2 regions of the Glaciibacter sp. 2TAF33 genome follow, and region 1 is predicted to be linked to the other one. Evidence: predicted binding sites of a transcription regulator. Region 1 holds the regulator's gene; the other holds the start of a gene.
What was found. The regulator LexA, encoded in region 1, represses DNA repair genes until DNA is damaged. The targets are predictions, from matches to a motif close to TCGAACANNTGTTCGA.

Region 1 (15,191 bases):
CCGAATCGTCGGGCAGCGGCAGGATCGACCAGCGCCCTGAGGCGACGGGCGGACCGCTGCGGCTGGGCATCGACGGCCGGGGCAGAGCGCGCCCGCGGTGCAGTCGCGCCCGGGGCGCCGACCGCGCCGGTTTGTGGGCGGTGCGCCCGCCGGAGATCAGCGACCGCACGGGCGCGAAGGTGTCGTTGCCGATCAGGCCGCTCCAGACCAGGTCCCAGAGCGCCGCGGTGAGTTCGGTGTCGTCCTGGCTGCCGACCGCATCCGCCAGCTGCCGGAAGAAGAACGCGCCACCGCTGCCGAGAGTGGCGAGGATCTCCTGCTGCAGCGGCGACAGCTCGACCTCCGGCAGCTGCGGCAGGGTGAGTGGCGCGGTCTCGGCCAGGTGCAGGCTGATCCAGCCGTCGTTCCCCGCGAGGGCACCGGAGCCGGCCCACACCACTTCCCCGGTCGCGGTGAGTTCGTCGAGCATCGCCGGGCTGTAGTCGCGAATCCGCGCCGGCAGGATCAGCGACTCCCATGCCGACGCCGGAATACGCGTGCCTTCGAGTTGTTCGATGACGGATGCGACCCCGTCTATCCCGCGCAGCTTGCCGCCCACATGCTGCCAGGCCGGGAGGAAGCGGGCCGCAGTGGCTGTGTCGACGGGTTCCACCTCGTGCCGGAGCGCGGCGAGCGAACGACGGCGGAGACGCCGGAGCACCTCGGCGTCGCACCACTCGCTGCCGGTGCCGTGCGGACGGAACTCCCCCTCCACGATGCGGCGGGCGTCGGCCAGGCGCCGGAGTGCGACGAGCGCGACGGCGGCGCCGAGGCCGAAGCGTTCGGCGACGTCGGTCGTGGTGAACGGCCCGTGGGTGCGGGCGTAGCGGCTGACGAGGTCGCCGAGCGGGTCGGCGACGGACTCGGTGAACGCGGCCGGGACGCCGACCGGCAGCGGCACCCCGAGCGCGTCGCGGAGGCGGCTGGCGTCTTCGACGGCGGCCCACCGTTGTGTGCCGGCTACGTTGACCCGCATTGCCCGCTTCGCGGTGACCAGCTCGGCGAGGAGCGTGCCTGCGGTCCCGCTCCCCGGCTCCAGCCGCGCTGCCACCTCGTCCGCGGCTTGCGGGCCAAGCACCCGGAGCAGGTCCGCGACGCCTTCCAGGCCACGGGCCTTGCGGTCGGGGGTGATCCGCTGCAGTTCGAGTTCGGTTTGTTCCATCACCGCCGGATCGAGCAGTTCCCGCAGTTCCACCCGGCCGAGCAGTTCGGCGAGCAGGCTCGAGTCGATGGACAGCGCGGCGGCGCGGCGTTCTGCCAGCGGTGAGTCACCCTCGTACATGAATGCGGCCACGTAACCGAACAGGAGGGTCGACGCGAACGGGCTGGCGGCATCCGTTGTCACGTCGACCAGCCGAATCGACCTCGCACCGATCTGGCGGGCGATATCGGTGAGTGCAGGGAGGTCGTAGACGTCCTGCAGGCATTCGCGGACCGTCTCGAGGATTATCGGGAACGTCGGATAGGTGCGGGCGACGTCGAGGAGCTGGGACGCCTTCTGCCGCTGCTGCCAGAGCGGCGAGCGCTGGCCGGGGTTGTAGCGAGGCAGGAGCAGCGCACGCGCCGCGGATTCCCGGAATCGGGAGGCGAACAGTGCCGACCCACCGACTTCGTCTGTGACCAGCTGTTCGAGTTCCGCCGGTTCGAACACGAACAGTTCGGCGCCGGGCGGGTCGGATTCGGTGTCGGGGATGCGCACCACGATTCCGTCGTCGCTGGCCATCGCGCCCCCGTCGATGCCGAACCGCTCCCTGACCCTCGCGCTCACGGCGAGCGCCCACGGGGAGTGCACTTGCATGCCGTACGGGGAATGCATCACCACGCGCCAGTCCCCCAGCTCGTCACGGAATCGTTCGACGACCAGGGTGCGGTCGGTGGGGAGGTGCCCGGTGGCGGCCTGCTGTTCGCGGAGGAAGTTGAGCAGGTTCCAGGTGGCGCGCTGGTCGAGGCCGACGGCGGTGCAGCGGGCGGCAGCGTCGTCGGCGGTGCCGGCCGCGACCTCGCGGATGAACGCGCCGACCGCCTGCCCGAGTTCGGCCGGCCGGCCCTGGCCGTCGCCCTTCCAGAACGGCAGCCGCCCCGGCTCGCCGAATGCGGGCAGCACCAGCACCCGGTCGTGGGTGATCTCCTGGATGCGCCAGCTCGTCGCCCCGAGCGCGAACACGTCGCCGACGCGGGACTCGTAGACCATCTCCTCGTCGAGCTCGCCGACGCGTTTGCCGGTATTCGCGTTCGACCCGGTGGCGGCGGTCCCTGAGCCTGTCGAAGGGTCGCCGCCGACCATGAACACCCCGAACAGGCCGCGGTCGGGGATGGTGCCGCCGCTGGTCACGGCCAGTCGCTGCGCACCCGGACGGCCGGTGAGGGCTCCGGTGTCGCGATCCCAGAGGATGCGCGGCCGGAGCTCCGCGAACTGGTCGGACGGATACCGCCCGGCGAGGAGGTCGAGCGTCGCCTCGTAGGCGGACCGTGGCAGCGTGTTGAACGGGGCGCTGCGGCGCACCGTGTCGAACCATTCCTCCGCGTCGAGCTGGTCGAGGGCGACCGCGGCGATAGTCTGCTGGGCGAGGATGTCGAGCGGATTGGCCGGCACCGACATCGATTCGATCAGCCCCGCCGCCATCCGCTCGGCCGCGACAGTGGAGTGGATGAGGTCGGCCCGGTGCTTGGGGAAGAAGACGCCGTTGGAGACCTCGCCGACCTGGTGGCCGGCGCGCCCCACCCGCTGCAGGCCGCTGGCCACCGACGGCGGGGACTCGACCTGCACCACCAGGTCGACCTCGCCCATGTCGATGCCGAGTTCAAGGCTTGAGGTGGCGACCACGCAGCGCAGCCGGCCGGACTTCAGGTCGTCCTCGATCATCGCCCGCTGTTCCTTGCTCACCGAGCCGTGGTGGGCGCGGGCGAGCAACGGGTCGGCCCCCTCCATCTGGCCGGAGGCGCCCATCAGCGCCGCCGGGGGACGGAACGGCGGCGTTCCGGGGGCGGGCACGAGGCCGTCGACCGGCAGGGAACCCGCCGCCTGGAGCGCGGTGGGTGTCGCGGTTCCGGGACCGACGGATGCCGCGGCCAGCGCCGGTTCCGCAGCCGGCTGCCCGCCGCCGGCCGCCTGGGCGGCCTCGGCCGCCAGCGCCAGGCGCTCGGTGTAGATCTCGTTGAGCCGGGCGGTGAGGCGCTCCGCCAGCCTCCGGGAGTTGGCGAAGACGATCGACGACGAGTGCGCGAGCACCTCGTCGACGATCGCCTCCTCCACGTGCGGCCAGATCGAGCCGGTCTGGGGGGCTGCGGCCGCGGCCGAGCCTTCGCGTGGCGGCACGGCTCCAAGGTTGCTCATGTCGTCCACCGGCACCACCACGCGCAGGTCGAACCGTTTCATCGACTCCGGGGCGACGATTTCGACCGGCGCCGTGCCGCCGAGGAACCGGGCGACCTCGGCGAGCGGGCGCACCGTCGCCGAGAGGCCGATCCGCTGGGCCGGCCTGGCCAGGAGCGCGTCGAGGCGTTCCAATGACACGGCCAGGTGGGCGCCGCGTTTGGTGGCCGCGACCGCGTGGATCTCGTCGATGATGACGGTGTCGACACTCCGCAGGGAGTCCCGTGCCGCCGATGTGAGCATGAGGAACAGCGATTCCGGCGTGGTGATCAGGATGTCGGGCGGCGACTTCACCAGGGCGCGGCGGTCGGCGGCCGGGGTGTCACCGGAGCGAACCCCGACCCGCACGTGCGGGGGCTCGGTGCCCAGGCGCCGCGCCGTCTGGGTGATTCCCACCAGCGGGGCGCGGAGGTTGCGCTCGACGTCGACCCCGAGGGCCTTCAGCGGTGAGATGTACAGCACCCGGGTGCCTGCGGCGGGCTGGGATGTCGGCGACGCGACGGCAGAGGCATCCGCTGCGGGATCTGTGCCACCGCCCGGCAGTAACCCGTGCGCGAGTCGGTCGATCGCCCAGAGGAACGCGGCGAGGGTCTTGCCCGACCCGGTGGGGGCGACAACGAGGGCGTGGGAGCCGCGGGAGATGGCGTCCCAGGCGCCGAGCTGTGCCGGGGTGGGCGCGTCGAACGACTCCCCGAACCAGGTGCGGGTGGCCGGTGAGAAGCGGTCGAGGACGTCGCTCATACTCCCATCTTCACCCAGACCACCGACATCGCGAACGGTGGGCCTATTTCAGCAGCCGGGACAGGACCCGGTCGGCCAGCGGCTTGCCGCCGGTCTGGCAGGTCGGGCAATACTGCAGCGTGGAGTCGGCGAAGATCACCTGCCGAACCGTGTCGCCGCAGACCGGGCACGGTTCGCCAGTCCTGCCGTGCACCTGCATGCCCGTCTTCTTCTCCTGCTTCAGCTCGGATGCGGCCAGGCCCTCCGACCGGGAGATCGCCTCCCTCAGCGTCGCCTGCATCGCGTCGTAGAGCCGAGAGCCGTCATCCGCGCCCATCGATGCCGGCTTGAACGGCGACATCCGGGCCGTGTGCAGGATCTCATCCGAGTAGGCGTTGCCGATGCCGGCGATGATCGACTGGTTGCGCAGGACGCCCTTGATCTGTGACCGGCCCGCGGAGGCGAGGATGCCAGCGAAGACGTCGCGGGTGAACCCGTCGGCCAGCGGGTCCGGCCCGAGTCGGGCGACGCCCGGAACATCCGCGGGCTGCCTGACCAGGTAGATGGCGAGGCTCTTCTTTGTGCCGGCCTCGGTGATGACGAGACCGGATCCGTCGTCCAGCACGAGGCGCGCCGCAACCGGGCTCCGTCCCGGGCGGACCGGGGCCGGGCGCGTTCCGTCGGTCCACCGCACCCAGCCGGCCCGGGCCAGATGCATGACCAGGTGAAGGTCCCCGACCGCCATGTCAATGAACTTGCCGTGCCTCGTGACCGATCGGATCCCCTGCCCGGCCAGGGCGGAAACCGGCGGATCGAACGTTTTCAGCGCGGCGAAGGACATGAGGTCGAGCCGCGCGACGACGCGGTCACGGAGGCGGTGGTCGAGATCGGCAACCAGCGCGTGCACCTCGGGGAGTTCGGGCATGTACCCAGTCTTCATCGGCCAACCGGCATCCGTCCAGCCTCGTTCGGCCCGCGGCGACTACCCGTCGGACGATGGCACCAGCTGCACCCGTAGTGAGTCCACCCCGGTGGCGATCACATCGTTGCCCGACCAGCGGGTCGCCAGGCGCGAGAGGGTCGCGTCGAGCTCGGACTGGGTGAGGCCGTCGATCAGCTCCAGTCGCACGACCAATTCGGGACCGGTCAGCCGCGAGTCGGGGTCACCGGCCACCAGCGAGACGCTCAATACCGACAGTTCCGTCCTGATGGATTCGCTGAACGCCTGCGCAACCGGCTGGCTGGCGTAGCTCGGCGTCCACGGGTGTGTTTGCGCGATCGCCCACAACGCCGGGCGACGGATGACGTACTCGGTTTCGGCGGTCGGGTCCAGGACCACAAGATCGGTGTGTTCCTGCGCCGCGGCCAACGCGACGCGGACGGCATCCGCCGGCACCGGGCGTGCGAGCGGGTTCCAGGCGGTCATCGCGGCGGTCGAGGAGAACACCGGCAGCACGCTCCGGCCGTCGGGGCCGGCGACGGTGATGATGGAGAGTTCCTGGCTCTTGTCGATCGCCAATCCGTGCGACGACGTCGCAGTCTCGCCCAGCTCGGCGACCAGCGGGACCAGCAGGCGTGAGCCGCGGAGCGCGTCGATGACGCTCTCCTCACCGACCTCACGGGCCCGGAACCGGGCCAGCGCGAGCAGCAGCTCCGCCGGAGCCGCGCCGTCGTCGCCGGCCAGCTCGTTGGGCTCGAACGACCGGCCCGCCCACGGCTGCCCGGCGGAGTCGCCCGGTTCGGCCGGCAGCCCGGTGGATCCGAGGTTATGAGCCGGCGACATCCAGTGCCTCGGCCAGGGTGAATGCTTGGGCGTAGAGGGCCTTGCCGACGATGGCGCCCTCAAGCCCCAGCGGAACCAACTCGCGCAGCGCCGCGATGTCGTCGAGGCTGGAGACGCCGCCTGAGGCGACGACCGGACGCTGCGTGCGCTCCATCACCTGGCGCAGCAGGTCGATGTTCGGGCCCTGCAGGGTTCCGTCCTTGGTGACGTCGGTGACGACGTAGCGCGCGCATCCGGCGTCCTCCAGGCGGTCCAGCACGCCCCAGAGGTCGCCGCCGTCCTGCGTCCAACCGCGGGCGGCGAGGGTGGTGCCGCGCACGTCGAGCCCAATCGCGATGGCCTCCCCGTACTGTGCGATCACGCTGGCGGCCCATTCCGGGTTCTCCAAAGCCGCGGTGCCGAGGTTGATCCGCTTCACGCCCGTGCTGAGTGCCGCTTCCAGCGACGCGTCGTCGCGGATGCCGCCGGACAATTCCACGTTGACGCCGCGCACCTGCTTGATGACCTTCTTCAGCACGGCGGTGTTGCTGCCACGCCCGAAGGCGGCGTCCAGGTCGACGAGGTGGATCCACTCCGCGCCCTGCTCGGCCCAGTCCACCGCTGCGTCGACGGGGTCGCCGTAGTTGGTCTCTGTTCCGGCCTCGCCCTGGGTGAGGCGCACGGCCTTACCCCCTGCGACGTCGACGGCGGGCAGCAGCACGAGACGCGGGGTCCTGTTGAACTCACTCATGGTTGTGTTGATCCTCGTTTGGGTGTGGCGGACGAAGCCGGAAGGGTGAAGGCCCGGCCTACTCTTGAAGCGAGCCGAGCCAGTTTGACAGCAAGCGGATGCCGGCTTCACCGGACTTCTCTGGGTGGAATTGGGTGGCGGAGAGCGGCCCGTTCTCGACCGCGGCCAGGAAGGGCCCGCCGTGGTCGGCCCAGGTCAGCCTGGCCGGCGGGAACGGAGGCATCACCTCCAGCGACCAGTTCTGCGCGGCGTAGGAGTGCACGAAGTAGAACCGTTCCCCCTCGAGCCCGCTGAACAGGACCGAGTCTTGGTCGGCTCTGACGGTGTTCCACCCCATGTGCGGGAGGATCGGCGCGGCCAGCTGGGTGACGGTGCCCGGCCATTCGCCGAGTCCCTCGGTGTCGACGCCACGCTCGACCCCGTGTTCGAACATGACCTGCATGCCCACGCAGATGCCGAGAACCGGGCGCCCGCCCGCCAGGCGCCGGTCGATGATCTCGTCGCCGCGGACTGCTTTGAGCGACTCCATGACGGCGCTGAAGGCGCCGACCCCTGGCACCACGAGGCCGTCGGCCTCGAGTGCCTCGGCCCGGTTCGACGTGAGCGTGACGTCAGCACCGGCGCGTTCGATCGCCTTCAGGGCGGAGTGGACGTTGCCGGAACCGTAGTCGAAGACGACGACCCTGGTCACGAGTGGCTCCTCGCTGTCATAGGGCCCCCTTGGTTGAGGGGATACCCGACACCAGCGGGTCGAGCGCCTTGGCCTGGCGGAAGGCACGGGCGAACGCCTTGAACTCGGCTTCGGCGATGTGGTGCGGGTCGCGCCCCCCGAGCACGCGCACATGCACGGTCAACGCCGCGTTGAAGGCGATGGCCTCGAACACGTGCCGCACCATCGAGCCGGTGAAGTGACCGCCGATGAGGTGGAATTCGAAACCCGCGGGCTCGCCGGTGTGCACCAGGTACGGGCGCCCGGAGATGTCGACGACCGCCTGCACGAGCGCCTCGTCGAGCGGCACGAGCGCATCCCCGTAGCGGGAGATGCCCGACTTGTCGCCGAGCGCCTGCTTGATCGCCTGCCCCAGGACGATGCCGATGTCTTCGACCGTGTGGTGCACGTCGATCTCCACGTCCCCGGAGGCACGCACGGTCAGGTCGGTGAGCGAGTGCTTGGCGAAGGCCGTGAGGAGGTGGTCGTAGAACGGGACGGAGGTCTGGATGTCGCTCACGCCGGTGCCGTCAAGGTTCAGGCTCAGGTCGATGCTCGACTCGCTCGTCTCGCGTTGCAGGTGCGCGACGCGAGACGCTGTGGCCTGCGCGGCGGCCGCTTCTGGGGTGCTCATTCGCCTAGTTTATTCGGCTACGACAGGTGTGACGCGCGCGAGCGCCTCGAGGAAGGCGGTCGTCTCGGCTTCGGTGCCGGCGCTGACCCGAAGGTTGCCCGGGATTCCGACGTCCCGGATCAGGACGCCCTCGGCGAGGAGCGCTTCGAAGGTCGCGTTCGGATCGTCGACCCCGCCGAACAGGACGAAGTTGCTGCCGCTGCGGTGCGGCTGATAGCCGAGGGCCGCCAGCTCGGTGACCAGGCGGTCGCGCTGCCGACGGATGTCGTCGACCATGGCCAGCATCTCATCGGTGTGGGCGAGGGCGGCAATCGCGGCGGCTTGGGTGAGCGCGGACAGGTGGTACGGCAGACGGACCAGGCGCAGGGCATCCGTCACGGCGGGGTCGGCGGCGAGGTAGCCGACGCGTGCGCCGGCGAAGGCGAACGCCTTGCTCATGGTGCGGGACACCAACAGGCGCGGACGGCCCGGCAACAGGCTGAGGGCGGTCGGGGCGCCATCGGGCGCGAATTCGGCGTAGGCCTCGTCGACGACCACGACGCCGTCGGTGGCATCGTAAACCGCGGTGACCGTCTCGAGCGAGAGCGGGGTGCCGGTGGGGTTGTTGGGCGCGCACAGGAAGACGATGTCGGGGCTGGTCTGGCGAACCTGGGCCGCCGCCGTCTCTGCCGAGAGCTCGAATTCCGCGTCGCGGGCGCCGGGGATCCAGCGGGTGCCGGTGCCTGAGGCCAGGATCGGGTACATCGAGTAGGTGGGGACGAAGCCCAGCAGCGACCGGCCGGGACCGCCGAACGCCTGCAGCACCTGCTGGAGCACCTCGTTGGATCCGTTGGCCGCCCAAATGTTCTCCCGGGTGAGCCCGTGCCCGAGATAGCCGGCGAGCGAGTCGCGCAGCCGGGTGAACTCGCGGTCAGGGTAGCGGTTGAGGCTGCGCACCGCCCCGGCCAGCGCCGCGACGATGTCGTCAGCCACGTCGTCGGGCATCGGGTGCGAATTCTCGTTGACGTTCAGTGCCACCGGGACGTGCTTCTGCGGGGCTCCGTATGGGCTCTTGCCGCGAAGGTCGTCACGCAGGGGAAGGTCATCGAGAGTGGTCACCCGTTCAATGTTACCGGGCAGATCCTGGCGAGCTGCTGGGCGGCATCCGCTGCCGGTGGATCACCCGGCGGGCGTCCAGGGCCGTGCAGCGGGCTCAGTAACCGGCCGGCAGGGCGAGGCTCTGACCCGGCTGTACATCCTCCGACTGCAGCTGGTTGAGCCTGACGATGTCGGCGATCACGTCCCGGGGGTCTGCGGTCGGCGCGATGGACTCGGCGAGCTCCCACAGGGATTGCCCGGACTGCACCGTGACGTAGTCGAATTGCACGGCGCTGCTCTGCCCGAGTTCGCTGGTGGCGGCGGCGATGCCGCCGTTCAGCGCGAATGCCAGGGCCGCGGCCACCAGCGGCACGGCGGCCAGCGTGGTGAAGACGACGCGACCGCGACGGGTGAGGTGCAGGCGGGTGGTGGGTGCTGAAGCGAATCCTGAATGGGCAACTGCTGCGCTCATGGTCAAAACCTCCTGGTTAGTAACGCACCCGGCCCTCGGCCGGGAGGGCCGGATGCGAATCTATGTTCCGAATGTATCTTCGAATGTTCGAACAATCAAGCTTTTTCGTCGGTGTTACCGAAATGAAACCTGCAACACACTCGAATAAGTGTTTGTATAAGGCCGCGCGGACAGATACAGTTTCGATTGTTCGGTTGAACTCAACCAGACACCACTGACATTCCCCGCGAACCCAGTGTTTTCAAGGGATCGACGGCAGATGAAGGGCGACGGACATGGCGCACGAAAGCAACCGTTCGGGCGGAACCCCACGTGAGAAGGGCGGAACCCGCCGCCGGAAGAGCCTCAGCGAGAAGCAGCTCGCCGTTCTCGACGTCATCCAACGGTCGGTGAGCCAGCGTGGTTACCCACCGAGCATGCGCGAGATCGGCGATGCGGTCGGACTCGCCTCGCTGTCCAGCGTCACCCACCAACTCAACCAGCTGGAGCTCAGCGGCTACCTGCGTCGCGACCCGAACCGTCCGCGGGCGCTCGAGGTCCTGATCGAGCTCCCGCAGTCATCGGAAGACGTTCCGGCCGGCGACGCGGAGTCGTTCCAGTCCGGGGCGCCGATCGCCGACGCGGCGATGGTGCCATTGGTCGGACGCATTGCCGCCGGCGTGCCGATCATGGCCGACCAGCAGATCGATGAGGTGTTTCCCCTGCCCCGGCAGCTCGTCGGAAAGGGCGAGCTGTTCATGCTCAAGGTCGTCGGAGAGTCGATGATCGACGCCGCCATCCTCGATGGCGATTGGGTGGTGGTTCGACAGCAGAAGACCGCGGAGAACGGAGAGATCGTCGCCGCGATGCTCGACAACGAGGCCACCGTCAAGGTGTTCAGGCAGCGCGACGGCCACACCTGGCTCCTGCCCCGGAACAGCAACTTCGAGCCCATCCTCGGTGACTACGCCGAGATCCTCGGCAAGGTCGTCTCCGTCCTCCGCTCGGTCTGACCCGCGCCATCCGCTCGTTTCCTCACCCCTCCCTCGTTCACCTCGATTCACCTCGATTCACCTCGCCGAGTACGCACTCGTTGGGGTTATCCGAGGCTCATAACCCCAACAAGTGCGTTCTCGCGGAGCGGCGAGTCAGGCGGGGAGGGGCACGGCGACCTTGGCGCGCACGGCCCGTGTGGCCTCGAGGATGTTCTTCAGCGACGCGACCGTCTCGGCGTACCCGCGGGTCTTCAGGCCGCAGTCCGGGTTGATCCAGACCTGGCGCCCCGGGATGCCCTCCAGCGCCCGCTCGATCAGTTCCGTCACCTCGGCCACGCTGGGCACCCGCGGGGAGTGGATGTCGTAGACGCCCGGGCCGATGCCGTGGTCGAATCCGCTCGATCGGATGTCGCCCACCACCTCCATCCGGCTGCGCGCGGCTTCGATGCTGGTCACGTCGGCGTCAAGCTTGCGGATCGCGTCGATGACCACACCGAACTCCGAGTAGCAGAGATGGGTGTGGACCTGGGTCGCCTCGGCGACGCCCGCCGTGGCCAGCCGGAAGGAGCCGACCGACCAGTCGAGGTAGTCGGCATGGTCCTTCTTCTTCAGCGGCAACAGCTCACGAAGCGCCGGCTCGTCGACCTGGACCACCCGGATCCCGGCGGCCTCGAGGTCGTGGATCTCGTCGCGCAGCGCAAGCGCCACCTGCCGGGCGGTGTCACCGAGCGGCTGGTCGTCGCGCACGAACGACCAGGCCAGGATCGTGACCGGGCCGGTGAGCATGCCCTTGACGGGCTTGTCGGTGAGGCCCTGGGTGTATGTCGACCACTCGACCGTGATCGGCTTCGGCCGGGACACGTCGCCCCAGAGGATCGACGGGCGAGTGCAGCGACTGCCGTACGACTGCACCCAGCCGTTCTCGGTGACGGCGAACCCGTCCAGGTTCTCGGCGAAGTACTGCACCATGTCGTTGCGCTCGGGTTCGCCGTGCACCAGCACGTCGAGTCCGATCTCCTCCTGCAACTCCACCACCCGTGCGATCTCGGCGCGCATCAGCGCCGTGTACTCCCCTGTGCTGAGTTCGCCGCGGGTCAATTGTGCGCGGGCCCGGCGGATGTCGCGGGTCTGCGGGAAGGAGCCGATCGTGGTGGTCGGCAGGAACGGCAGCCCGAGGGCAGCCTCCTGGGCGGCGACGCGGGCCGCGTAATCGCCGCGGCTGAAGTCCGCCTCCGTGAGGGACGCAGCGCGGTCGCGCACCGCTCCGTCGCGCACACCCGGAGCCGCGAGGCGTGCCGCCAGCGCAGCGGATGCCGCGTCCAGCTCGGACCGGATCGCGTCGGCGCCGGACGTGGCGCCGGACGCAGCGCCAGGGCCGGCGCCGGCGGTGAGCCCACGGGCGAGGACGGCGACCTGCTCGACCTTCTGGTCGGCGAACGCCAGCCAGCTGGCCAGGTCGCCGTCGTTCCCCCTGCTGCCGAGGCCGGACTCGTCGTCCACATCGTGCGGCACGTGCAGCAGGGAGGTAGACGTGGAGACCGAGACGGAGGGCGACAGGGCCGCAAGCGCCCCGGCCGCCCCGAACGCGGCGGCCAGGTTCCCCCGCCAGATGTTGTGACCGTCGATGACGCCGGCGACCAGGGTCTTCCCGGCCAGGGCGGATGCGACGGTGTCGTTCAGGCCATTCGGCACGTCCCCGCGCACGAGGTCGAACCCGAGCGCCTCCACCGGTGTGGCGGCGAGGATCGGCAGGGCGTCGTCGAGGCTGCCGTATGGGGCGGCGACGAAGATGGAGGGCCGCCCGGTGAGCGCGCCCAATGTGGAGTAGGCGTACTCGGCCGCGCCGAGCAGCTCGGCCCGGGCCACGTCGATCGTCTCGCTGACCAGGGCCGGTTCGTCGAGCTGCACCCATTCGGCGCCTGCCACCGAAAGGCGGTCAAGGAGCGTGGCGTACACCGGCAGCAGGTCATCCAGGCGATTGAGCGGGCGGTAGCCGGCGGGCGCCTCGTCGCTGGCCTTGCCCAGCGCGAGGAACGTCACCGGGCCGACGATCACCGGGCGGGTGAGGAAGCCGGTTTCCCTGGCCTCCTCGAACTCACGCACGATCCGGTCGCTCGCGAGCGCGAACACCGTCTCGGGGCCGATCTCCGGCACCAGGTAGTGATAGTTCGAGTCGAACCACTTGGTCATCTCCAGCGGCGCGTGCTCCCCCACGCCACGGGCGATGGTGAAATAGCCGGCGAGGTCGATGGCGCCGTCGTCGTCGGCGAGGGACGCGAAGCGCGGCGGCACGGCGCCGACGGTCACCGCGGCGTCCAGCATCTGGTCGTAGAACGAGAACGTCTCGGGGATCGATGAGTCGCGTCGGCCCAGGCCGAGTTCGGCAAGGCGGTCGCGGGTCGCACGGCGGAGGCCGGCCGCTGTCGACTCGAGTTCGTCTGCCGTGATGGTGCCGGCCCAAAAGGCTTCGACGGCCTTCTTGAGCTCCCGGCGGCGACCGATGCGCGGGTAGCCGAGAATAGTGCCGGGCGGGAATGCCGGGGTGCTGTTGGTCATGCCAGTTCCTTTTCTCTGGGCTGTGCGTGGGAGGTGAGCAGCCCGCATCCGTCGAGGACGGAGAGCACGGTCTGATGCTGGTTGAACGCGTAGAGATGGAGGCCCGGTGCGCCGCCCGCGATGAGTTTCTGAGCCAGCTCGACGGCGTACGCGACACCGATGTCGCGCTGCCCCTGGGCGGTCGGCTCGATTTCAAGCTGGATGGACAGTTCCGACGGGAGTTCCTCACCCGAGAGTTGAAGGATGCGTCGCAACCGGCCGGGACTGGTGACCGGCATGATCCCGGGAAGGATGGGGAACTCGACCCCGGCCTCCTGCGCCCGCTGAATGAAACTGAGGTAGTGGTCGGCGTGGAAGAACAACTGCGTGATGGCGAGGTTTGCCCCGGCGGCCTGCTTGGCCAGGAGGGTGTCGATGTCCTGCGAGGTGGACCGCGACCGGGGATGCCCGTTCGGGAACGCGGCCACCGCCACGCGCACTTTCGGTCGTTCGGTGCGAACTTCGCGGGCACCGGGCAACCCCGGGATCAGGAGTTCGCGGTACGGCTCGTGTTCGGCCTGCACCCGGTGGATCAGCTGCACCAGCTCGCCGGCGCTCCGCAGGTCGCCGAGGAAGTCGTCGGCCTCGGAGAAGCCGAGCGGCGGGTCGCCGCGGAGGGCGAGGAAATGGCGTACTCCGGCGTCGAGGAACTCACGCACCAGCGCGTGGGCCTCATCGTGGGAGGAGCCCACGCAGGTGAGGTGAGCCATCGGCTCGATCCTGGTGGCGTGCAGGATGTAGCGGAGCACGTCGAGTGACGAGGTGCGCGACGATCCGCTGGCGCCGTAGGTGACCGAGATGAACTCGGGCCCGGCGGCGGCGAGGTGGTCGATGGTCGCCTGCAGGGCCGTCACAGCAGCATCGTTCCGAGGCGGGTACAGCTCGAAGGAGAACGGGATGTGTGCGCTACGCGCCGGGTCCGTCATCGCGTTCATCGTTCCCCGTTCGGCAGAAGCTCCACAGTGGCCACGCACTGCGCTGACAGCCACCGGTGCGGTCGGATCGACCGCGAACCCGACAGGCCGGGCCTGTGGGTTACTCGCGGGCGGGTGCCGGGCTCGGCTGTCGCTCCATGCCGATCGGCGAACCGGCCGGCAACGATTGAGGAGACTCTAACAACGCGAAAGGGCCAATACCAGAGTGTGACTCCGTGTTTCTTCGCGCCTAGTTGAGCGACGGGGCCGTGATCGCCGGGGCAACGGCGAAGGGCTCGAACTGCGACTTGATCTCCGCGGTGACCAGCGCGCTGACACGGGTACCGGTCTCCGCGTATTCGGTGGCGATGACGCGCCCCTGTTCATGCAGCACCGCAATCAGATCGCCGCGCTCGTAAGGGATGAGCAGGTCGAGTTCGATCCGGGGGCTCGGCAGCGCCTCGGCGATAGCCGCGAGCAACTCGTCGACGCCTTCGCCGGTGCGAGCGGATGCGAAGATCGCGCGCGGTTCGAGACCGCGCAGCACCAGGCGGTCGTCGTCACTGACCAGGTCGCTCTTGTTGAAGACGACCAGCTCGGGGATGTCACGGGCGCCGACCTCACCGATGACGTCGCGCACGGTTGCGAGCTGGCTGGCCGGGTCGGGGTGGGAACCGTCGACGACGTGCACGATCACATCAGAGTCGGCGACCTCTTCCAGGGTCGAGCGGAAGGCCTCCACCAGCTGGTGCGGCAGGTTGCGCACGAACCCAACGGTGTCGGTCAGCGTGTAGAGCCGGCCGTCGGCGGTCGTCGACTTGCGCACTGTGGCGTCGAGGGTCGCGAACAGGGAGTTCTCCACCAGCACGCCGGCCTTGGTGATGCGGTTGAGCAGGCTCGACTTGCCGGCGTTGGTGTACCCGGCGATGGCAACGGATGGCACGGCGTTGCGCTTGCGGTTGGCTCGCTTGGCTTCGCGGGCCGGCTTCATCTCGATGATCTGCTTGCGCAGCTTGGACATCCGGGTGTGGATGCGGCGGCGGTCGAGCTCGATCTTGGTCTCGCCGGGTCCACGGGAGCCCATGCCTGCTCCGGCGCCTCCGACCTGTCCGCCGGCCTGCCGGGACATCGATTCACCCCAGCCACGCAGGCGTGGGAGCAGGTACTCGAG
Region 2 (15,191 bases), on a different contig from region 1:
CGTCGTCGGGACGTCTGCGCCGGTGGCCAGCAGCACGGCATCCGCTTCGATGACCGACCCGTTCGCCGTCGCGACCCCGCTGACGCGGCCGTCGGACACCACGACGGATGCGCGTCCGGCGTCAGCCAGGAGCCGGCCGCCGAGCCGGGTGAATTCCTCCAGCAGGAATTCGATCAGCGACGGCAGGTCCACCCAGCCCTCGCCCGGGTTGAAGATGGCGCCCTCCGGCGACACCGCGGCCGGGTTCACCCCGGGTGTCACCGTCTTGACCTCGTCCGCGGCCAGCCACAGGGAGTCGTAGCCGATGGACCGTTCGTGGTCGAAGTTCTCTTTCAGTCCGTCAACGCTGCCGGGGGCATTCCAGGTGAGACCGCCGTCGAAGCGCAGGAACGGAGCCGTCTCCGGGGAACGCGCGGCCAGGGTGCGGTACCTGTCGATCCCCAGCACCCGCAACTGGTGGTATTCGGCCGAGCGGATGCCCGCCGAGTTGAGCCACGACAGTGACCGCCCCGAGGCCTGGCTGGCCACGACGCTGTCGGTGACGAGGGTGACGGCCGCGCCGGCCCTGGCAAGGTGGACCGCGGTGGAGACGCCAAGGATGCCGCCGCCGATAACGGCGACACGCTGGGTGATGGGTGTTGTAGTCATAGGGTGTGCTTTCGTGTGGAACGGACGGTTAGAGGACTTCTGAGAGGAACCGCTGGAGACGGGGGCTCTGCGGGTTGTCGAACAGGTCGGCCGGGCGGCCGATCTCGACCACCTTGCCTTCATCCATGAAGACGACCTGGTCGGCGACCCGCCGGGCGAATTTCATCTCGTGCGTGACGACCACCATGGTCATGCCACGCTGGCCGAGTGTCGCCATGAGGTTCAGCACGCCTTTGACCAGTTCAGGGTCCAGCGCACTCGTGACCTCATCGAAGAGCATGACTTCGGGTTCCATGGCGAGGGCCCTGGCGATCGCGACGCGTTGCTGCTGGCCGCCGGAGAGGTCGCGCGGGCGGTGGTCAGACCGCTCGGCAAGGCCGACCTCGGCCAGGCGGCGGTGTGCAACCTCGTGCGACTGGGCCCGGGACATCCCCTTCACATTGCGCAGTGCCAGTGCCACGTTTTCCAGCGCCGTGTGGTCGGGGAACAGGTTGAAGTGCTGGAACACCAAACCGATGCGCGTGCGGAGCCGGTCTGGTTTGACCGCCAGTGCGCTCTCCGCCCCGAGCAGGATGTCGCCGCTCTTCGGTTCGTGCAGGCGGTTGACGCCGCGAAGCAGGGTCGACTTGCCGGAACCTGACGGCCCGATGATGCAGGTCGTGGTACCGGGCGCCACCGCGAAGCTCACGTCGCGAAGCACCTCGATGTCGCCATACGCCATCGTCAGGTTTCGCAGCTCCAGGCTCGAGCCCCGGTATTTCTGCACGTCCTGCACGGGCGTGGAAGATGTGTTGATCATGTGTTGCTCCCATAGGTGAGGGGTGGCACCGTCGCCGGCTGGGCTTCGAGCTCGTCGACTTCGTCGAGGCCGCTCTTGGGCGGTGCGGCTTTGCGGCGCCCGGTTCGGAAGCGGTTGTCGAAGTAGTTCACGAGGTGGGTGAGTGGAACGGTGATGACCAGGTAGAACAGGCCGGCCATCACGAGGGGCGACAGGTTGCCGTTCAGCACCGCCGCATCCTGGCCCACCCGGAAGAGCTCCCGTTCACCCACCAGCAGTCCGAGGAAGTAGACGAGGCTGGAATCCTTGACGATGGCGATGAACTGGTTCACCAGGGCGGGAAGGACCCGGCGGATGCCCTGCGGGATCACGACCAGGCGCATGGCCTTGCCGTAGCTCATCCCGAGGGCCCGGCAGGCCTCCAGCTGCCCGCGCTCGACACTTTGGATGCCGGCCCGGAAGATCTCGCCGATGTACGCGCTGGCGATTAGGCTGAGGGCCAGGATGCCGAGCGGATACGGTGACGGACCGAAGATCGACTGGGCGAATCGCGCGAAGCCCTGGCCGATCAAGAGGATGGTGAGGATAGCGGGCAGGCCGCGGAAGATGTCGGTGTAGATGCGAGCCGGAATGCGCAGCCACCGCGATGTGGAGATGCCCATCACGGCGACGATCATTCCGAGGACGACCCCGATGATGGTCGCGGCGATCGAGATGATGAGGGTGTTGACGAGTCCGGTTCCGAGCAGCTGCGGGAACACTGCCCACATCGCATTGAAATCGAAGAAGGTCTTGATGATGTTGTCGAGCCAGTCCATTGGTCTCTCTCAAACTTGGGTGCGGAGGGGTTGACGGTGCGGGCCGGCGCCACGATCGGGTTCGGCCCGCACCGTCCGCCGGTTATGGGGTCGGCGTGGGGGTCGAGGTCTGCTCGGCCTTCGGAAGGTACATGTCGGGCATCGGCGAGCCAGGGAACCACTTCTGGTACAGCTCTTTCCAGGTTCCGTCTTCCATGGCGGCGTGCAGTCCCTTGTTCAACGCCGCAACGAACTTCTCGTTGCCCTTGGCGACTGCGAAGCCGGCAGGCGCGTCGAATGACGGGATGTTGATCGCCAGGTCGAGGTTGTCGTACTGCTGGCCGTAGGTCTTGGCGCTCTCATAGTCCGTGAAATGCGCCTGGATGGTCCCGCTGTTCAGCGCTGCGATGCCGGCGTTGTTGTCCGGGAACTTGACCAGCTCGGTGCCGGGGAAGTTCTTGATCGCGTAGGCCTCCTGGAGGGTGCCCTGCACGACTCCGAGCCGCTTGCCCTTGAGATCGCCGGCGTCCTTGATTCCCGCCGACTTCTCTGCGACCACGGTCAGGTATCCGGCCAGGTAGCCGTCCGAGAAATCAACCGTCTGCTTGCGTTCGTCGGTGATGCCGATCGCTGCCACGCCGACATCGAACTGGTGGTTCGCGACCGCGGAGAGAAGACCGGAGAAGTCCTGCCCGGTGAAGACCACGTCGTCGTAACCAATGCGGTGCGCGACGTTCTTGAACAGCTCGACATCGAAACCGGTGAACTTGCCGTCGGCGTCGGTGAACGTATACGGCTTCGCGTCGCCCATGCTGGCCACCCGGATGGTGCCGGCCTTGATGAGGTTGAATTCGTTGGCGTCAGCGCTCGAGGACGAGCCGGCCCCGGCCCCGCTACTGCAGGCGGCCAAAGCCAGTGCTGCCGCTGCCGACACGGCGAGAATGCCGAGCCGGCGGAATGTGATGCGTTTCTTCACAGCTTTTCCAATCGTGGAGGTGGGAGTGGTGCGGTGGGCCGTTGAGGCTCCTCTCCGTCCCCGCCTGGCACGACAACGTTGTGGAGCCTTGTGAGTCCGGTCTCAATGGGTTACGGTGAGACCGGTCTCAATAGCTTGTTAGGGAACCTACATGCTCTACGCTGACACGTCAAGAGAACATTTCGAGAGGACACCATGAACAATCCGCCTCCACGTCGACGGGACGTGACGGTCGCGGACGTCGCACGCGAGGCGCGCGTTGCGAAAGCCACGGCAGCACGCGCGTTGGGCGACTATGGAGCGGTCAGCGATGCGGTCCGGGACCGCGTGCAGGCGGCAGCGGAGGCATTGGGCTATCGACCCAATGAACTGGCTCGGAGCATGAACACCGGCAAGTCCAACACCATCGGCGTCATCGTGGGGGACATCGAGAATCCCTATTTCGGCCTGGCCACGCGCGGGATCTCGGATGCCGCCAAGGAGCAGGGCTTCGACGTCATCCTGGTCAACACCAGCGAGGACGTGGACGCGGAGATGGACGCCGTGCGGGTGCTGCTGGACAAGCGGGTGGACGGGTTGATCGTCGCTCCCGCCTCATCTGGAAAGACAGACCACCTGCGAGCCGTCTACGAGACCGGGCGACCGCTTGTCCTCCTGGACCGCAGGATCGAAGGTCTCGACGTGGACGTCGTCGAAGCCGACATGGCGTCCGTCGCCTACCAGGCGACCAGGCACCTGACCGACGCTGGGCATCGGCGGATCGCCTTCATTTCGACCCTCGATGTGGAGGGCGGCGAATTCCACGAGGGAATCGACCTGCGCGTGTCCTCAGTCGCCGACCGGCTCGAGGGCGTGCTGAGGGCCCAGCGGGACGCCGGGCTCCCGGACCCGTCCGCCCTGGTGCGGTTTGATGCCAACGGCGCCGCAGGGATCAAGCGGATCGTACGCGAGCTGATGGCGCTCTCGGACCCCCCGACTGCGATCATCGCATCCGACAGCCTCATCGCCCTCAGCGTCCTGGGGACGGTGCGCGAACTCGGCCTCTCGGTCCCCGGGGACCTGTCGTTCATCATGTTCGATGACTTCGAATGGACCACGCTGACGTCTCCGCCATTGACGGTCATTTCCCAGCCGATCTACGAGATGGGGGCTGCCGCCGCCCGGAGGCTCATCGGGCGGGTGCAAGGGCGCCAGTTGCCGGACGCCATGACCAAATTCACGGCCACGCTGGTTCAGCGTGGCTCGGTGGGCCGACCCCGGGCCGGCGTCCTCGCCGGGCCGATGGATCCCCTCTCCGCGATCTGAGCAGCCAGGACGACATGGCGGAATTCGGATTCGTCGCCCGCGATTCGCGAGAGCAGGAACTCCGCCGCCATCCTTCCCATCTGGTGCACCGGTTGAACGACGGCGGTGATGCCGCCCCCCACGAAGCCCATCCAGTCCAGGTCGTCGAAGCAGACCAACGACAGGTCATCGGGAACGGTGAGGCCCAACGACGAGATCGCGGCCATGGCGCCGGTTGACATCTTTCCGTCGCCGGCGAATAGCGCGGTCGGCCGGCGTGCCGGGTGGAGGGCGAGCAGGTCGAGGACCGCCTGTTTCGCCGCCCCCACCGAATAGGCGCCCACTCGGACGATCAGGTCCAGGTCCGGCCGGACGCCCGAGTCCCGGTGCGCCTCCAGGTAACCGAGGAGGCGTTGCCAGCTCGGGTACAGGGTCTGCGGACCGACGATCCCGGTTGCCACCGCGGCGATGAACTGGGCAACGTCCCCGAAGTCGGAGGACTCCAGTTCCGCTACGAAAGCGATGCGCGTGTGCCCGGCGGAGAGCAATCGGCCCACGCAGTCCTTCGCTGCCCCTCGGTTGTCGACAGTGACGGAATCGGCGGGCAGATCCTGAACCACGCGGTCGATCTGCACCACCCGGCACTGCGCGGCCAGGGCCGCTCTCAAGTGCGGGGATTCCACCAGGTCGCAGGGTGACACGATGAGGCCGTCCACCTGCTTCTCCAGGAGCAGCTGGACGGCTTCGCGCTCAAGGTCGAGATTTTCATCGCTGTTGGTGAGGATGGCGCCGAAGCCGTCGGCGCGCGCCACATCCGCGATGCCCCGCATCGCGCTCGCGTAGAAGTCGCTGCTGATGTCCCCCGCGACCACGCCGATCGTCTGCGTCCTGCCGGTGATCAAGCCGCGGGCGAGTCGATTCGGCCGATAGCCCAACTCGTCGGCGGCCTGGTTCACCCGGTCCCGGATCTCGTCGCTGGAGTATCCGTAGCGGCCTAGGACGCGCCCGGCTGTCGCCGTGCTCACTCCTGCACGCGTCGCGACCTGGACGATCGTGACGCTGTCCGCTCGCTTCTTGGCCACGGTCACGACCTTATCTTGAGTGCGCTCCTAGTACTCGACCTTCCACATGTAGCGGCGGCCCTCCAGGGTGAAGCCGCGGGCGGCCGCATAGTGGGCGGCGAGCCGCGCCATCCACGCGTGGAAGACGAGCGGAAGCACATACGGCCGTTGGCGTTGGTCGACCCCGGGCAACGGAATATCCGTGCTGTCGACGTAGAACGTCTCGCCGCCGTAGGTCGAGAGGAATCGCTGCACGCGCTCCCCCATCGGGCGTGTCTCGTCCTCGCCGAGGAAGACGATCGTCTTGGTGTCCTCGTCGATCACCTCGAACGGTCCCTGGAAGAATTCGTCGGCGTTGATCGTCGCCGCGTGCTTCCATTGCATCTCCTGCAGGTAGCACATGGTGAAGGTGCTCGCCGCTCCGAAGAGCGGTCCTGACGCCAGCACATTGGTCACCGGGACGTCTTTCATCTCCCGTGCGATCTCCGCGGCACGCGGTTCGAGAGCGTTCAGGGACGCGAGAAGGGCGGTCGGCAGGGCGTGGAGGGCCTCGTGCATCGGCCCGATGTCGACGTTCTCGCGCTTCAGGACCGCGAGCGCCACAAGCTGCAACAGGATCTGGGTCCCCTGGCCGGTCTCGGCCACGAAGCTGGTCTCCAGGCTCTGGGCAAGCGGCCCTTCCGCCTTGAGGGTCACCCCCACGACAGCAGCACCTTCTGCCGCAGCCCATTCGGCAGCCCTGATGGTCTCGGGCGTGTTCCCGGTACCGGAGAGAGCAACTACCAGGCTGTTCGGCCCGACGCTGGCTGGCTTTCGGTAGTAGAACTCGTCCGAGTTGAACGTCACCGCGGGAATGTTGGAGTGCTTGTCCAGCACCCACTGGGCGGGCACCATCGCCAGGTACGAGCCGCCGGCGCCCACCAGGAAGACACGGTTGATGTCTGCCTCAAGGCCGCCGATGTGATTGTCGATCGCGGGCCACAGGCTGAGTGCCTGTTCTTGTGACGACACGACGTCGTCAGGAATGGGTGTGACAGCGTGCGGGCCTACGTAAGTTCCGTCAGTCATGGGTTCTCCTTGTGTTTGTTGGTGTGGTCAGGTGGTAGCGGATGCCACGGAAAGGTCAGCGCCGTGGCCGAAAGCGCCGTGCCGGGTGCACGTGTCCCCGGCCCGGATTGCGGCGTCGGCCAGCGCCTGCTCGGGTGGCTCACCCGATGCCAGGCCAACGAGCACCCGGGCGATAAAGGTGTCGCCCGCTCCGAGGGTGTCGACAACACGATTCGACACGGCAGCCACGGCATGTGAGCCGTCGGCGTTCGCGAGGGTGGCACCGCGGGCACCGCGAGTGACCAGAGCCCATTCGGCTCCTGCCGCCAGCGCGGAGGCCGAAGTCTCGGCTGCTTCCGCGTCGCTCACCTCGCCGCCCGAGAAGGACGCCAGGAAGCAGTGCCGGGCAATCAATGCAAGCCGGCCGTCATCCGCTCTCGTCGAGAAGTCATAGGAGAGCCGGGTCCGATCCGCGATGTCTGCGAGGCGATGGTCGAGGCCACTCGACTGGCTCACGTGCGCTGCATCGTGCGTGCCGATGAAGTCGAGGTCGTCGTCACCCAGTTCGAAGCGCGACACCCCGAGGGCAGAGCCGAGGAAGATGCGATCCCCGTCGTGATGGCCGATGAGGCAGTATGCGGTCTGGCCGGGCTCACTGCGAAGCCTCCGAATGTCGACGCCCTCATCGAGGAGGGAACGCGAGATGAGTTTTCCGGCCTGGTCCTGTCCCACAGCCCCGATGTAGCTGGCGCGGGCACCGGCCCGCCGCGCGAACACCGAGACGTTGAGCGAATTGCCCCCGGGGAACATCTGCGGGGGCGCCTCGTAACAGTCGACGACGTTGTCCCCGACGGCGACTATTGCGACCATTTCGACCTCTCCTCCACACTCCGAAGTGCGTGGTCCCCATCGTATGAGAACGTTCGCAGGTTAAGCAAGTGTTGCCGGTGTGGAGTCGTTCGCGGTTTGGCGAGCACGGTTCTTCGACCAGATATTGGACGCGCGCGGACGAAAGATGGAAGTCTGTTGAAGTGAAGACTCTGAAAGTCCAGGTCAGCGAAGACCGCGTCCACGTCCAGCTCAACCGGCCAGACGCCCGAAACGCCATCGACGACGTCATGGTTGCCGAACTGCATGCGATGTGCGTCGACCTTGAGCAGGACCCGCGGATCCTGATTCTCTCCGGCAGCAGCGCGCCTGACCGCGCCGTGTTCGCCGCCGGCGCCGACATCGGCCGCCTGGTCGAGCGAACCCGGGACGACGCGTTGCGGGGAATCAATTCGCAGCTCTTCACCCGGATTGCCGGACTGCCGATGCCGGTCATCGCCGCCATGGACGGTTATGCGCTGGGCGGAGGCGCCGAACTGGCCTTCGCCGCCGACTTCCGCATCGCGACCCCGCGAACCACCATCGGCAACCCCGAAACAGGACTCGGCATCCTCGCCGCAGCAGGCGCCACCTGGCGGCTGGTGGAACTCGTCGGCGAGCCGATCGCGAAGGAGCTGCTTCTCGCCGGTCGGGTGCTGGACGCCGCGGAGGCACTCGCCCTCCACCTGGTCACCGAGTTGCACGAACCGGACCAGCTGATCGACGCCGCGAACTCCCTCGCCGATCGCATCGCCCGCCTCGACCCGCTCGCCACCAGACTGACAAAGAAAGTCATACACGCGCCGCGGGGCGCGCATCCGTTCATCGACGAACTCGCTCAGAGCGTGCTCTTCGAGGCCCCCGCAAAGCAGGACCGCATGCGCGCGTTCCTCGACAAGAAGAAGGGAGCGTGACCGTGCCCGTACCCGCCACCGTCGGCGTGATCGGCGGTGGCCGGATGGGCGCCGGTATCGCCCAGGTCTTCGCGCTCGCCGGCTCCAGCGTGATCGTCGTCGAACGAGATGACGCCGCGGCCGCGGCCTGCCGCGCGCGGCTCGCAGACGGGCTCGCCAAGGCCGCCGCGCACAGCGTCCGACCGCTCGACGGGAGTGAGATCACCGAACGGCTCACCGTTGTCACCGACTACGCGGCGCTGGGCATGGCGGGGCTCGTGATCGAGGCCGTCCCGGAAGAGTTCGGCCTGAAGGTCGATGCCCTCACCCGCGCCGAGGCGGTGCTCGACGACACCGCTTGGCTGACCAGCAACACCTCGTCGCTCTCGGTGACAGACCTGGCCGGGTCGCTCGTCCGCCCGGAGCGATTCTGCGGCCTGCACTTCTTCAACCCCGTTCCGCCGTCGGCGCTCGTGGAGGTGGTCCTCGCCGACGGAACCGACCCCGAACTGGCCAGGAGTGCGTCGGAGTGGGTGACGAGCCTGGGGAAGACCCCGATCGTCGTGCGTGACGCGCCGGGGTTCGCCAGTTCGCGGCTCGGACTCGCGATCGCACTCGAGGCGATGCGAATGCTCGAAGAAGGCGTCGCCAGTGCCGCAGACATCGACACCGCCATGGTCCTCGGCTACCGTCATGCGACCGGCCCCCTCCGCACTTCGGATCTGGTCGGACTCGACGTTCGCCTAGGCATCGCGGAGCACCTCGCCTCGACCCTCGGTGAACGTTTCGCGCCCCCGCAAATATTGCGCGACAAGGTCGCACGCGGCGAGCTTGGACGAAAGACCGGCAGAGGCTTCTTCGACTACTCGTAGCTCGACGTTAGAAGGGCGGCGGTTCGGTGGTGGTGATGAGCCCGGTGGGGGTGGTGATAGTAACGGTTCCGTCGTCGTGGCGTTCGTACTGGTAGCGGGTGAGGTTCTTGCGGCGGTTGCTGGTCTCGCAGAGCGGTACGAGGTTGTCGTCGTTGGTGGGCCCGTGGTCACGGACCCATTCCTCGAGGTGGTCGATGTCGGCGTCGTCGACGGGTCGGCTGCAGGTGGGATCGATGCAGTCTTCGAATCGCATCGCGATCCAGTCGCGTTGGGCCTGGGTGGGCCGGTAACGGGTGCGGTCGTAGACGAGCTTCTCTCCGGTGAACGGGTCGGTGCCGACCCGGCGGAATGAGGGAGCCCGGGTGAACAGGCTGCGGGCGGTGGCCGCGTCGATGGTGCCGTAGCCGCGTAGTTGCACGGGTTCGGCGCCTTGGCCGATCAATGTCAACAAGGGCACCAGAAGAACGGGGCGGACGGTGGCCGCGGTGGGTGTACCGTCACCGGCAAGCCAGGCCACCGCCAGGTCTGCCCGGATCTGGTCACGGGAACGCCATCCGGGCTCGTCGTGTTTCGTCTTTTTCTGTTCCGCGCGTGCCGTCGCGTTCAACCGGGCGATGATTCGCACCGCATCGGGCGCGGACACGAAAGCATGCAACCATGCCATGCCATCGTCCGCCGGTTCGACCACGACCCTGCGGTCCTCGAACGCACGGGTGTGACGGGTCTCGGCCGGTTCGGTGAGCAACTGCTCCTTCAACCGGCGCGTCCGGGCGCGGAACTGGGCCGGGGTGAGCGTGCCCGCGATCTCAGCGACCCGAGTGTCGAAGACTCCCACGGCCGCGTCGTCCATCCAACCGGCCACCAGCTCCAGCGCAGTCACCACGTGCGCGAGCGTCGTCCCCCCTGCGGCGAAGACGGCTCCGAGCCGGGGAAGGTGGTCCTGGAGCGCCTGCGCCTGGTGGGCGCGCACGCGAATCTGCCCCGCCGTCAGGTGCAAACGCAGGCCGGCGTCGAACGCTGCGGCGTCCTCGGCCAGTGCCAGCACGTCCTTCTGGGCCAGCCCGGCCGGGCGCAGGTAAAGGTGCGGATTCGCCCGCGCCAGCCGCATCACCTCGGCCAGTGCCGTTCTGCTTCGGGCGTGCGCCCGATTGGCGTCTGCCTCCGCGCCGGCAGCTTCATCAAGCAGATCGAGGATCAGGTCCATGCCGGTGGCAACGACCTTCCCGGGCCGGGCCGGCCGTGGCGGCGGTTGCGGTGATACGCGCGGTACCACGGATTCAGCCGTGTCAGGTTCTTCGTGATAACGCGTTTCGTGCAGGGATGGGGAACTCATGCAACTCTCCAGACATCCGACCCTGGCACGAGCTTTGTCTTCCCTCCAGTATAGAACATGGATTCGAAAATAGGAAGAGCCTGATTGCCTTAGTTGGTCAGGCAGCGATGTTGGCGACGATCCTGTCGATCTCGTCAGAGTCGGATTGGATGAGCGCGTCGGCTGCCGCGTGGAGCGCTGCCAACCGCTGCACAGATGGGTCGTCCATGGCGCCGGCGATCCGGTCGTCTATGACCTGGAGCCGTGCATACGAGTCACCGAGCGCCCGCGATGCCAGAATGTCGCTTCCCGTGATGCTCGTGGCCATCTTTGCCACGTCGGAGAAGGCGGCGAGCCAGGATGCCTCTCCGGCGAAAGAGGGAGTGGCGGCAGACATCCCGGTGCCGAGTGAGACCAGGAAGATGGAGTCGCCGGTCAACTTGGCGCCGGAAGTCAGTTTGATTGATTCTGTGATTGCCATCGCCGCCGGGTTGTTCGCCCACACTCCACCGTCGATGAACCGGCGAGGAGCGCCGTCCCAGGTGAGTTCCGCTGGGGCGAAGTAGGTCGGAGCCGCCGATGTCGCCCGCGCGACGAAACGCAGCGGCAAGTCGAACCGGGCCGGGTGCATTATCGCGTCGGCCGTGCTGAATACCACCGGGAGTCCCAGCTCCGCGTCATAGCTGGTCACCAGCAGGGGCAACGTGGATTCGGATAACTTCTTCTCGCCGAGCACCTCATGAAGGACGCTTTCCAGGCCGGCTGCCTGATGGCGCGCATTCCCTCCCCATCGCTCATCGCGTCCGAACACCGGCCCGATGGTGTTGGCGGGTCCCATGAGCCGTTCACTCCAGGTGGCACCGGTGCCGAAGATCCGTTTCGACCATTCTGATTGCTCTGACCCTCCGAAGATCTTTCTCCCGTACCGGGGGTAGAAATCGGCGAGCTCAGTCACGGTCACGCCCGCGGTGAGTCCGATCGCGATGATACCGCCGGTCGACGTCCCCACAACGACGTCGAACAGTTCGATGGCCGGGCGACCGGCACGCCGCTCGATCTCCGCGAGGATGAGGGCGGGCAGGTATCCCCGGATACCGCCACCATCAATCGACAGGATCCTCAGTGTCCGCGTCATGGGGTCATTGGACACCCTCACGACTCTGCGCGCAACTAGACAGCCGCGTCCAGCCGTATCGCCCCATCCCTACACTGCCCCATCCCTACACTGCCCCATCCCTACACTAAGGAAGATGGGAAGCACGGCACGAGCGAGGCAGGGAAACCTCCCGGCGGAGGTCAGCAGCTTCATCGGCAGGCGCCAGCAGCTCCAGGAAATCAAATCAGGTCTCGCCGCCTCACGCATGGTGACCCTAGTGGGGCCCGGCGGCGTCGGGAAGACACGCCTCGCATTGCGAACCGCGGCGGATGTTCAACGGGGCGTCCGCGACGGCGTCTGGCTGGTCGAACTGGGAGGGCTCGCGGACTCTGAGCTCGTCACCCGCGCGGTGATGACCGCGGTCGGACTGCGTGACGAGTCCGGTCGCTGGCCGGTATCCCGCCTCATCGATCACATCGGCTCCAAGCGGCTCCTGCTCGTGTTGGACAATTGCGAACACCTGATTGACGCGTGCGCCGTCCTGGCGGACACGCTCCTGCACGAGGCGGCGGAGCTTCGAATACTGGCGACCAGCAGGCAGCCCCTCGACATCGGCGGAGAGCGGGTCGTTGCGATCCATCCCCTCTCCCTCCCGGAGCCCGGCGCGAACCGGGAGCCCGCACACGTCGCACAGTCTGAGGCCGTCGCACTCCTGATTGAGCGTGCCGGCGCCGCGGGCGGGGATTTCACACTGAACGAGGCCAACCTTCCCGACGTCGTCGAACTCTCCCGCCGCCTGGACGGCATTCCGCTGGCGATCGAGCTCGCCGCAGTGCGGCTCCGCACCCTCGGCGTGAAGCAGCTGGTCGAGCGGCTGGACGACAGGTTCCAGCTGCTCGACGGAGGCAGCGCCACCGCCCCGGTCCGGCACCAGACGCTGGCAGGGACCATCGCGTGGAGTCATGATCTCCTTCGGCCAGAGGAGAAGGCGGTGCTGCGACGACTATCGGTATTCCCGGGCTCGTTCACCCTGGATGCGGCCGAGAGCATCTGCGGCGATGCGACGATCCCGCCCACCAGGGTGATGCCCGCGCTCACCGCACTCGTCGACCGTTCATTCGTGAACTTCGAACACACAACTGCCGGTGGCCGCTATCGGATGCATGAGACGATGCGGGAATTCGCCGTGCTGCGCCTCCGCGAGGCAGCCGAGGAAGACATCTTCAGGAGGGCGCACCTCGATTACTTCGCAGCCATGTGCCGCCGTGCCGACTCCGACGGGCATGCAGCGGATGACGTGGGCACGTTCGCGTTGCTGCAGTCTTTCGATCTCGAGGCCGACAACATCCGCGGGGCCCTCCACTTGTGCCTGGCAGACCCCGACGCTGCCGACGTGGGTTTGGAGATGGCGGCGGGCCTCGGCCGGTATTGGGCGAACCGCGCGCTGAGCGAGGGAGTCCACTGGATCGAGTCCCTGCTCCAGCGGCGCGCAGACGACGAGGCCACACGCGGGCGTGCTCTATTCGTCCGCAGCTACCTGGCCGTAGCGCAGGGCGACCCCGCCGCCGGTATGGACTCCATCGCGGAAGCGGCCGACATCGCTCGTCGCGTGAAAGCCGGGGTCCTGCTGGTGCGCATTCTGGCGATCCAGGCCGCCCTGCAGGTCATGGCCGACGACCTGCCCTCAGCTCGGCGGTCGTCATCGGAGGCGCAGGCACTCGCAGATGACCTCGGCGATGACATCGCACAGATCGCTGCCGCCCAGTCCGAGGCGCTGGTTGCGTCGCTGGACGGCAATTTCGAGCGGATGCGTAACATCGGACAGGCCGCGGTGGAGAGCTGCGCGCGGGTTGGTGAGATTTTCATGCTCAGCACCCACCTCACGAGTGTGGGGGTCGGCTCGATGATGCTGGGGGAACACGCGGCGGCGGAGTCGGCATTGATCGAGGCGCTGAAAGCGACCCTTGTCATCGATGATCGCCCTGGGCTGGTGCTCAGGCTGCAGGCGCTGGCTGGGAATGCCGCGATGGCCGGGCAAGCGGAGCGCTCTGCGCGGCTCCTCGGCGCAACGGAGATGCTCCGGGCTGACGGCGGCTACCGCGTCAGTCCCTTCATCCGGCCCCTCATCGAGCAGGCCGCAATGCTGGCGCGCACCCAGCTCGGCGATCAACGGTACTCGCGAGCGTTCGAGGATGGCGCTCGGCTCGGGCACGAGGCTGCCGTGGCGCTCGCACTGGGGACAGAAGTCGCGCCGAACGCGGGTCCTGCGGCGAAGAGCGCCGACCCGCTCAGCAAGCGTGAGCGGCAGGTCGCCGACCTGGCTGCGGAGGGGCTGAGCAACAAGGAAATCGCCGGCCGTCTATTCGTCTCCGAACGAACCGTCGAGACTCATATCTACAACATCCTCAACAAGCTCGGACTCAGCTCGAGGACCAAGATCGGCACCTGGGGCTGAGCTGGGCTGAGAGATGCGGGGCCAGGAAATCTCACCAATCCGCCCCAGCGGCAGAAGAGCCAGGGCCACCAGACGCCGAAGCGCACGGATGCTCGGCGCCTCAATCAAGCAGACCAGGCGACCGTCGACGATCGCCGCGGCCAGGGGGCGGGCGGCCATCGCGGACCCCGATAAGCGGGCCTCGGCGGCATGGAGTGTCCGCGCCGCGCGCTCCATCTCCACCGGATCCGGCTGATAGACGGAAACCTCGACGAGGAAATAGCGCATGGTCCAAGGCTCGTCACCCGGCCATCCCGTGGCATCCCGGCCAACACTGAGCGGGTACACATTCTCAGTGCCGGCTACGTACCCGCCCGGATTCGAGGATTCAGTCAGACGCGCAGGCTGAGGGTACATCGTCACTACACCCGCAGGAGATCTCATGAACCAGGCAACTCTCTCCACCCATTCGGCCGCCGACCAGATGCGGAAGGCATCGTCGTCGAGGAGACCGCCGAGCAATCGCATGAAGCAATCACGAATCATAGGGGCGCTGTTCCTGGCCGGCTTTCTTGTCTACGGCGGCGGGTCATCCCTCGTCACCTCACTGGTCGCCGGCCCCGACTTCCTGGCTTCAATCCCTCCCCTGCAGTCGCTCCTGGCACTCGGGGCTTTTCTCATGCTGCTGAACACTGCGGTGGACATCGCGAAGGCGGTGTTCCTCTTCCCAATCCTGGAGCGACACAGCACGCGCACCGCCCTCACGTATTACGCCGCCATCATCGTCCAGGTGGTGTTCCTGAGTATCGGGGCGCTGGCAGTGCTGATGATCATTCCCCTGTCCCAACACGCTGGCGAGCCCGGTGCCGCAACCTTCGGCGCGGTCCTTGTCGAGCTCAATGGCATGGCCTACCAGATCGGCCAGATGACGCTCGGAGTCGGGGCCACCTTCCTCTGCGTGCTCCTCTTCCGAACCGGCTTGGTGCCCCGTTGGCTGGCGCTCTCCGGCCTCATCGGTTATCCGCTGCACGTCGCCGGGACCGTCGCCGAACTGTTCGGTGTTCATGTCGGCCTCTATCTCACGATGCCCGGGTTCTTCTTCGAACTGGTGCTGCCCGTCTGGCTG

Region 2: a site for LexA is predicted at 10,608-10,623, ahead of AB4Y94_RS04895 (DUF222 domain-containing protein). Genes of this name have one in related genera too.

What each region holds. Positions count from the first base shown of each region.
Region 1 is NZ_JBFRFS010000016.1:23,429-38,619, forward strand. It holds gene AB4Y94_RS15785 (Lhr family ATP-dependent helicase) at 1-4,153, opposite strand, end outside; gene AB4Y94_RS15790 (DNA-formamidopyrimidine glycosylase family protein) at 4,197-5,057, opposite strand; gene AB4Y94_RS15795 (SseB family protein) at 5,115-5,915, opposite strand; gene priA (bifunctional 1-(5-phosphoribosyl)-5-((5-phosphoribosylamino)methylideneamino)imidazole-4-carboxamide isomerase/phosphoribosylanthranilate isomerase PriA) at 5,899-6,645, opposite strand; gene hisH (imidazole glycerol phosphate synthase subunit HisH) at 6,704-7,336, opposite strand; gene hisB (imidazoleglycerol-phosphate dehydratase HisB) at 7,353-7,988, opposite strand; gene AB4Y94_RS15815 (histidinol-phosphate transaminase) at 7,998-9,086, opposite strand; gene AB4Y94_RS15820 (LysM peptidoglycan-binding domain-containing protein) at 9,181-9,537, opposite strand; gene lexA (transcriptional repressor LexA) at 9,813-10,529, shown strand; gene metE (5-methyltetrahydropteroyltriglutamate--homocysteine S-methyltransferase) at 10,665-13,067, opposite strand; gene AB4Y94_RS15835 (methylenetetrahydrofolate reductase) at 13,064-14,041, opposite strand; gene hflX (GTPase HflX) at 14,271-15,191, opposite strand, start outside.
Region 2 is NZ_JBFRFS010000004.1:122,594-137,784, forward strand. It holds gene AB4Y94_RS04845 (NAD(P)/FAD-dependent oxidoreductase) at 1-648, opposite strand, end outside; gene AB4Y94_RS04850 (amino acid ABC transporter ATP-binding protein) at 677-1,447, opposite strand; gene AB4Y94_RS04855 (amino acid ABC transporter permease) at 1,444-2,244, opposite strand; gene AB4Y94_RS04860 (ABC transporter substrate-binding protein) at 2,327-3,199, opposite strand; gene AB4Y94_RS04865 (LacI family DNA-binding transcriptional regulator) at 3,395-4,504, shown strand; gene AB4Y94_RS04870 (LacI family DNA-binding transcriptional regulator) at 4,432-5,571, opposite strand; gene AB4Y94_RS04875 (SIS domain-containing protein) at 5,593-6,612, opposite strand; gene AB4Y94_RS04880 (PfkB family carbohydrate kinase) at 6,640-7,461, opposite strand; gene AB4Y94_RS04885 (enoyl-CoA hydratase/isomerase family protein) at 7,623-8,372, shown strand; gene AB4Y94_RS04890 (3-hydroxyacyl-CoA dehydrogenase family protein) at 8,369-9,223, shown strand; gene AB4Y94_RS04895 (DUF222 domain-containing protein) at 9,231-10,427, opposite strand; gene AB4Y94_RS04900 (patatin-like phospholipase family protein) at 10,654-11,670, opposite strand; gene AB4Y94_RS04905 (helix-turn-helix transcriptional regulator) at 11,786-14,086, shown strand; gene AB4Y94_RS04910 (DUF4386 domain-containing protein) at 14,508-15,191, shown strand, end outside.